DNA from 2 places in the Kyrpidia sp. genome. Region 1 is predicted to be linked to the other one. Evidence: riboswitches for the same ligand, from Rfam matches in the RefSeq annotation. Region 1 holds a riboswitch; the other holds the start of a gene.

Region 1 (4,160 bases):
TTGAGACGTTCTATGCGGGAATCAACGATGTCCGTCCCTCTCCCATTCGTACCGAGGCGGATGAGGTCACCTACAACCTTCATATTCTCTTACGCTATGAATTGGAACGGGCTCTGATCTCCGGGGATTTGAAGGTGGCCGATCTGCCGGAGGCCTGGAGGGAAAAGACCCGGGCGCTTTTGGGGTTCGAACCGAACCGGGACGCCGACGGTGTTTTGCAGGACGTGCACTGGGCGTCAGGGAGCTTTGGTTATTTTCCGACTTACACATTGCGAAACGTGTATGCGGCGCAATTCTGGGAGGCCATGGATCGGGACCTGGGCGGCTTCGACCGGCGGCTGGCCGAAGGGGATGTGGCGGCCGTGCGGGAGTGGTTGAGGGAAAAAGTTCACCGGCCCGGGAGGGAGCTGCAACCTCACGAGGTGTTAAAGAGGGCGACGGGCACCGACCGGCCGGCCGCCGAGCCCCTCCTCCGGTACTGGCGTGAGAAATTTGGCCCTCTGTACGGGCTATGACAGGGGAGCTTTGGGGATCATGCAGGTCAAAACGCTCATGGACGCCCTTCCCCGGGATACAGTACAATGAGGGCGCGGAGGGGTCGGAGCAGGTTGGAATCCGCCCCCTGCGCCGTGAGTATGCCTGGGGGGGCCTGAGGGTGCGACGAAATCCCGTACGAACGGAGCTGCGGATCCGGCGGGTACCGCCGAATCCGACCCGACGTTGGCTGAAATATGCCGCGAACACGATCACGGCCGCCAATCTGTCCCTCGGGCTGTTGTCGGTACTGTTGTCGTCCATGCATTTGTTTCACTGGGCTGCCGTGGCGTTGATGGTGGCGGTGCTGTTTGACCGCCTGGACGGCTCCACGGCCCGGCGGTTGGGGATTGCAAGCGATTTTGGCCGGGAGCTGGATAGTCTGAGCGACCTGGTGTCTTTCGGGGTGGCCCCGGCGCTCTTGGTGTATACCCAGGTGTACATGGAACATCTGCCGCTAGTGGGTGGGGCGTTGTCCATGGTTTATGTGCTCTGCGGCGCACTGCGGTTGGCTCGGTACAATGTGCAACGGTTCAGCGGGGGCTTTCTCGGGGTGCCCATTACGTTTGCCGGCGGTGTGCTCGGGTTGCTCAGTTTCGTCTCGAGGGATGTACACCTTCTCGGGTTTGCGGCGGCTGAGATTCTCTTGTCTGCGCTCATGGTGAGCAAGATTCCAATTAAGAAATTCTAAGGGATGAGACGCGATCGGAGGGAGCGGGCTTGAAAGTCTTGGTGACCGGGGGGATCGCCGGTCTGGGTCGAGCCGTGGCTGAGCGATTGGCCCGGCGCGGCCATGACGTGGTGGTGACCTACCGGCGGGATCGCGCCGAGGTGGGAGAGCAGTCCGACGGAGGTCTCAAAAAGACGCGGAGTCTTGGTGGTGTGCGGGCGGTTCAATGTGACGCAGGGTCCAGGCAACAAGTGGATCGGTGGTTGAGCCGGGAACACGATTTTGACTGCTGGATTCACGCGGTTGGACCGTTTCGGGTCAAACGGACGCCTCTGGCGGACACCGCAGCCGGGGAGTGGGAGGAGCTCGTCGCCGGCAACTTACATAGCGCGTACTGGCACGCCCGTTGGCTGATTCCCCACATGCGGGGAAATCATTTTGGGCGGGTCATTACCTTTGGGTATCCCCAGATCGAGGGCGGGATGCCTTGGGAAGGGCGGGGGGCGTACGCTGGCGCCAAGGCGGGGTTGCTTTCGTTTACCCGGACTTTGGCCGCGGAAGAAGCCCCCTACGGGATCACGGTCAACATGGTGTGTCCCGGAGATATCCGAGATCCATTTAAAGAAGGGGCGATCGTCGACGCCAGAAACCAGGCGGGTTTGTCCACGGTAGGTTCTACACCCGCCGGTCGACCCGCCACTGGAGAAGACGTGGCCCGGGTGGTTGAGTTTTTGTGTCATCCAGATTCGGACATGGTTACCGGGAGTGTGATTTACGTGACCGGAGGGGTGCAGTATTTTCCCTTCACGTATTGATGGGGCCAAATGGTGTCGATGGTGGATATTTTTGGAGGAGCGCCGGGATTCACTTTTGCGAACGTGATTTTCGTGACGGTGGGGTGGGATGATCAGCGGGTCCAAACAACGTATGATAAACCGATGGCCCAAAGGGGACGGGAGAAGTGCGGCCGCGGTGCCGGATGGCGGTCCGCACCCCCTGTAAACTGAGCCCAAGTACGAGTCCTGCGAGCAACCAAAGCCACGGTTTGCGGTGGGTCATTCCTCTCCCTCCGGTTGGATATCGTGAGTGCAAGGATGGCGGTTGACTGAGCATATATTGTGCAGAGCTGCAGAATTTATTTGAAGGGCGCCGATGAGCGCGTCACGCCGTGGTGTCGGCGGAATTTTCAACAGAAACCGGCGTTGCTGTTTGTGCGGGATTGGCATACAATAATGATGTGCCCCGGGGGGGTCATGATGCGCTGAGTTCCGGACAACGGAAGCGGGGGACCCAGGACTTTGGGGTGAATCCGGCCAAGGCCGGTAGGGTGGCTCTCGACCCGAACCCGTCAGCTAACCCCGTAAGCGAAAGGAGAGTGGGTGGGTGTTGCAGGAAAGGGTCAAGGACCCGAGGTGTGTTCGGGTGTCGATCCGGCTGGGGGACGGACATGTTCCGTGGATCCGGCTCAATGAGAGGCGATTCGAATTGCCTTTTGGGTCGATCCGCTTAGTGGCGCGTTTAGTCGGTGTGAATTTGAGAAACAACCCCGACCTGCGGGAAGTGGAGGTCGGGAATCCCCACGGCTTGCGGGGGAAAGCCGACATCGGCTCCGTCATTGAGGCGCTTCGCGAAGTGATCCTGGCCAGCGGTCGATCCATGGAGTTTTCCGCCATGTTGGGCGTCTAGGGCGAGAACGGCGCCGATTCGGATACAAGCGAGACAGAATCGGGGAGGCACGTAAAAGGGACCGCTTGCTGGCGGTCCTTTTTATAAGGGATCACCTCGGCGAAAGAGGGAGAGGGTCGACATGAACCACGTCCGGTTCCATGCCATCACGGGGGATCCAATTCTATACATCGATCACCGACGGAAACCCAATGGCTACATCGATGGGCATTGTCCTTTCTGTCATCCCTCTGAATCGATTAAACAGGTTTATCCTGTGGGGGATGACGCCATCAGTGTGTGGGATAATCTATACCCGGTAGTGCCGGAAGGGATGGCCCAGGAATTGGTGGTGGAGAGCCGGGTGCACGACCGGATGCTCGGCCAACATTCTGCAGAGGCCATTGCCGTGCTGCTGTGGGTCATCCGTGAGCGGATGAAACATTTATACGACCACCCCGGGGTCGTATACGTATCCATGTTTCGCAACTGGGGAAGACAATCGGGGGGTACACAACCGCATCCCCACAGTCAATTATACGCTCTGCCCTTTGTCCCTCCGGCCATCGAGCGGGAGCGGGAGGGGTTTCAAAGGCTGCATCGGGCGGGTTGTTGTCCGATCTGTCGCGAGATCGACGGGATGGTTCCCGAACGCCTGGTGGCCGAGAATGAATGGGCGATGGCCTTTGCCCCTTACGCCTCGATGCACCCTTTTGAAATGTGGGTGACTCCCCGGCGCCACGTGGGGGCTTTCGAATCGATACCTGACGATGTCCTTACGGGTATGGCGGCGGTATTGCACCAGGCGGTGGGGGCACTGGAGAAGGCTATTGATGGACGGGCATACAACATTATTTTGTGTCACGACCGGGACGAGGATTATCACCTTCGCTTCTTGGTGTTTGCGCGGATTTTCACTTCCTCGGGATTTGTCATTGGAACCGGGGCGGGGATCAACGGGCTGGATCCCGAACGGGCCGTCGCTTTGCTTCGAGGCGTTTGATTTACGATACTCGGGTATGGTAAGATAGCGCCGAAGGTGGTGAACCGGTTGCACGGGTACGCCGATGTCAAGGACGAGCTGATCCAGCGTCTCCGCCGAATTGAAGGACAGGTGCGCGGGGTTCAGAAAATGATTGAAGACGATCGGTACTGCGTAGATATTCTCACCCAGTTGGCGGCCATTCGAGCGGCTGCCAACAAAGTCGCACTGACGGTGCTTGAAGCGCACACCCGTGGGTGTGTAACCCGGGCCATTCAGTCGAACGGCGGGGAGGAAGCCATCACGGAA
Region 2 (4,160 bases), on a different contig from region 1:
GGGCATCTGCCACTGCCTCTTTGCGACTGGGGATATTCCTTCCGGGCATGGCCCCGGTTTTATTTTCAGCGTCCAAAAATGAAGTCAACCCCTCGGGGCCGATGATCCGCGAATCATCAAAAACTGATGCACAAACCATAACATTTCGTAGTTCACGTATATTCCCTCGCCACGGGTAGTCCTGGAGCAGGCGCAATGCTGCGGGATTCAATTTTTTGCCCGTACCGGTCGTATCCAGCAAATATTGCGCTAAATCAGGGATGTCCTCCTTCCGCTCCCGCAGCGGCGGAACGTGAATCGGAAGGACATGAAGGCGGTGAAACAAATCTTCCCGAAACGCCCCCTGGCGAACGAGTAACCCAAGATCCCGGTGTGTAGCAGAAACCAGCCGGACATCCACCCGGATCTCCTCCCGGCCGCCAATCGGTCGAACCGCCTTTTCTTCAAGGACTCGAAGCAGGGCGAGCTGCATTTGTGGAGGCATCTCCCCAACCTCGTCTAGGAACAAAGTTCCTCCTTCAGCAAGCCGAAAAGCCCCGGGATATCCCCCTTTTTTGGCACCGGTGAAAGCCCCCTCCTCGTGGCCAAACAATTCACTTTCCAGGAGATGTTCAGGCATCGCCCCGCAGTTGAGGGCCACAAAAGGGCCACCTCTTCGGCCGCTTCTCCGGTGGATCCACCGCGCAAGAAGTTCTTTTCCCGTCCCCGTCTCTCCCAAGAGGCACACCGGATAATCCACCCGGGCCGCCCGTTCCGCCAAGTCGATACACCTACGGAAGGATGCGCTTTTGCCGATCATCCCCTCAAAATCAACTCCTCCTTCCTGGGTCTCCACCGCTTCGTCCCCCTGTTGGGGCATCCGAGCAATGACGTCCTCCACGTGGGCTCCCATGGTCGCCACGACGCCGAGGAGATAGGGGTGGGCCGATTCCAGCGGGCCAGATAAATTCAACACACCAAAAACGTTCCCCTTCGGGTCGCGGAGAGGCACGGCGGCGCAACACCAGGGGTGTGTCGCCACCACGTAATGCTCGTACCCCGCCACGTAGACAGCGTTTCCGACCTCCAGCGCCGTTCCGATCGCATTGGTGCCCACCGCCGCCTCCGACCAGTCAGCCCCCGGAACAAACTGGATCTCCCGTGCCCTTCGAAGGGTGTCCGGATGCCCGATCTCGCTCAGGATTCGTCCATCCGCATCACAGAATAAAGCGACCATCCGCTGCTCCATCAATAAACCATGAATTTTATGTACCAAGGATTCAACTTCTCGAATCACGTCAGCATATTTGTGACGCTGCAACTCTAAATCCTCTGGCTCCAGCACAATGTCTCCGCGGTCCCGGTATGGATCCACCCCGTAGCGCCGACTCCGCACCCACGATTCGGACACGTCCCTGGATATGCGGTGGGCATCCAGCGTCCCCTCCCGCACAAACCTTTTCCAGGTCCGATACAAAAAGGGCATCTCCATCCTCCCCGTCCCCCCGTTCCGTTCCACCGGACTCATCCCCGGCACAATTGCTCGGCCTCCAAGAACAAAAAATCCTCCGGATGCTTTTTGGCGGCCCCGGCACCGGACGACCACGTCCGCCGTCCGACGGGCCAACCCGGCATCCCGGAGGCCATTGATGAGGCGATACTGAAACCGAACCAACGAGATCGACGTTGAGCCATCGGAAGTTGACATCGTGGGCAAATGGTGGTCAACACACAGGATAAGCATAAGGAGAGAAATCGCGCCCGTAGAAAAGGGCACGCACAAGCCTGCATCAGAATTGCTCGCCTCGTGGCGGATAGGACAAAACGCTCGTGAGGTAATGGCCCAATTCGGTGGCCGTTTCGCCGTCGTCAATTCCAAAATGCTGGGCCACCCGCTGCGGATCTTCGGCGTCGTGGGCATCCATGATGCTCGCCCGCCCGGTTTGTAGGCACATCACAATGCTCTTGCCCATAAAATGTTGGGAATACGTCACTGCCAGATCGAATCGCGTGCCGGCCACATCCAACGTGGCAAAATGAGTTCGGGTATCTTCCGTTTCTGAAAACAAAACGTGCTCACCCATTCCTCGATCCCCCCTTGTCAATGTCTGATGCGCGGAAGGTACCCGACGTTTTGCACGCCTTTGACTTTGCCATAGCGTGTGGCAATCCGGCGCGCCTCATACACGGTACTGCTTCGCGAACGGAGACGCCACGGGGTGGTGGGGAGCCGCAGGGACACAAAAACCCCGCCTATGAGAAGTCCTTGGCCAGGCGGGGCTTTCGCCACCGCTCCCTCCAACGCTTGCGAAGTTAGCTGACGGGTTCGGGTGGAGAGCTCACCCTACCGAGCGGATGAAACATTCTCAAATCTTCTGAGAACAGCTCGCCCGGATTCACCCCACACATGGGTCCTCCGCTTCCACTGGACATGGAACTCAGCGTCTCCGTTTTAACCATCATACATGAAAAAGGGAATTTTGGCAATGAGCGATTCGTTCACAATACGTTCACACAAGGAGGAATCGTCATGCATCCGATACCCGCAGTCCTTCTCTCCCTGGCCGTCGCCCTCGGGGCAGGCTGGTTCCTCGGAGTGCCCTTATGGATTGCCCTCATGATCGGCGCAGGTTCCATTGCCGGGGCCGCCGTCCTTCGCTCCGTCTACCACGGAGTCGAACGCCGCTTCCGGAGCCTCAACCGGCGGTGATTGCCAGGAGCCGGCCAAGCCGGCTCCCCGCCCTCAGCCGTTGCTCAAATGGCGGACATCCTCCAATACCTGCTCCATGTGTCCCTCCACCTTCACCCGAGGATAGATCTTGCGGATCACCCCATCGCCGTCGATGAGGAAGGTGGTTCGTTCGATCCCCATGGATTTCTTCCCGTAGCGGGTTTTCTCCTTGTACACACCGTAAGCCGTAGAAACTGCTGCGTCCTCGTCGGACAACAGCGGGAAGGGAAGCTGATATTTCTCCGCAAACTTTTTGTGAGAACTCGGGGAATCGGTGCTCACCCCGAGGATGACGGCGCCAACTTCGGAAAAAACCTCATGAAGATCGCGAAATCCACAGGCCTCTTTCGTACACCCCGGCGTATTGTCCCGGGGATAAAAGTACAGTACCACCGGTTTTCCGCGAAAATCCGCCAGGCTCATCGTCTCGCCCGTCCCGGTGGGAAGTGTAAAATCCGGTGCCTTCTGACCTTCCTCCACCATCTGGATCCCCTCCATCTCCCCTCCCCGCACTCCTGAGCCCATCCGTTCTGAGCCCGGGCGGGGATGACATCTCACTCGCACCCGCAACTCGGTGTCCAGGCTTTTTCACTGCCAGAATACCATAATTCCCATTCAGATACACGCCGCTCCCTTGCCCCCCGGCCCCGAGTCTCCTACAATGGGGACGAACCCAATGATGCTGATTGATTAAGGAGAGTGCATCATGCCTTCAATTCTTGTCCCATGGATGTTTTTCCAGGGGTTGTCCGACGACCCAGCCGTCGCGGCAGCCGAAGACTGGATAGAAACCAAAAACCCCGAGGTTGCAGCGCCCTGGTTCCGCGCTCTCCTCCACTTTGCCGCGGAAGAAGATCCTATCCCCCTCCCCGCCACCGTCTCCCTATGGCAATCGTACCTCCTTCACCGGCTGTTCTTTTCGACCTTCCCGTCTCCGGATGAGGGGAAAGAATGGCGTCGGGCGCTTCAAGGTGGCCTCGCGGCAGATCTGAGGCGACTGCGCCCTTTGTACCATTTGGATCCCGCTCCGCTCCTCGAATCTTTAGGCCTTAGGCCAGAGGTCTTGTCTCCGGACTTTACTTCGGCTGCCTCGACCGCCCGGGGGGACACCCTGTTAAATCAGTGGCTCAGCGACCGGTTGACCGAGGTGGCCCGGTCTCTGGAGACGACGGAAGACTGGGCGGACCTCGCCGATCTGTTCACCCGGGCATTCCGAAGCATGGGCAGCGGCCCGGCCGCTCGGCACTGGGTATTTAAATGGGAAGGGCCGAGCCGGAGGCTGGTCCCCGTCATCGAGCCCGATCCCATCACCTTGGCAGATCTGGTCGGATATGAGCGGCAACGCAAACAGGTGCTGCAGAACACCGAACAATTCGTCCTGGGACTTCCGGCGAACAATGTGCTTCTTTACGGAGACCGGGGAACGGGAAAATCTTCCCTGGTCAAAGCG

What was found. Region 1 has a riboswitch for cyclic di-AMP ahead of K6T64_RS08925 (hypothetical protein). Riboswitches for the same ligand answer to the same signal wherever they lie in the genome.
Region 2: it holds a riboswitch for cyclic di-AMP, as region 1 does, so the genes downstream of both, K6T64_RS01890 (DUF3055 domain-containing protein) here and K6T64_RS08925 (hypothetical protein) in region 1, are expected to answer to the same signal.

The regions. Positions count from the first base shown of each region.
Region 1 is NZ_JAILZZ010000020.1:15,107-19,266, reverse strand. Features, by position in the region: gene K6T64_RS08940 (carboxypeptidase M32) at 1-515, shown strand, start outside; gene pssA (CDP-diacylglycerol--serine O-phosphatidyltransferase) at 656-1,225, shown strand; gene K6T64_RS08930 (SDR family oxidoreductase) at 1,255-2,019, shown strand; cyclic di-AMP (ydaO/yuaA leader) riboswitch at 2,454-2,587, shown strand; gene K6T64_RS08925 (hypothetical protein) at 2,588-2,890, shown strand; gene K6T64_RS08920 (galactose-1-phosphate uridylyltransferase) at 3,012-3,872, shown strand; gene K6T64_RS08915 (metal-sensitive transcriptional regulator) at 3,921-4,160, shown strand, end outside.
Region 2 is NZ_JAILZZ010000002.1:81,881-86,040, reverse strand. Features, by position in the region: gene K6T64_RS01895 (sigma-54-dependent Fis family transcriptional regulator) at 1-1,507, opposite strand, end outside; gene K6T64_RS01890 (DUF3055 domain-containing protein) at 1,770-2,063, opposite strand; cyclic di-AMP (ydaO/yuaA leader) riboswitch at 2,267-2,433, opposite strand; gene K6T64_RS01885 (hypothetical protein) at 2,510-2,689, shown strand; gene bcp (thioredoxin-dependent thiol peroxidase) at 2,723-3,193, opposite strand; gene K6T64_RS01875 (ATP-binding protein) at 3,417-4,160, shown strand, end outside.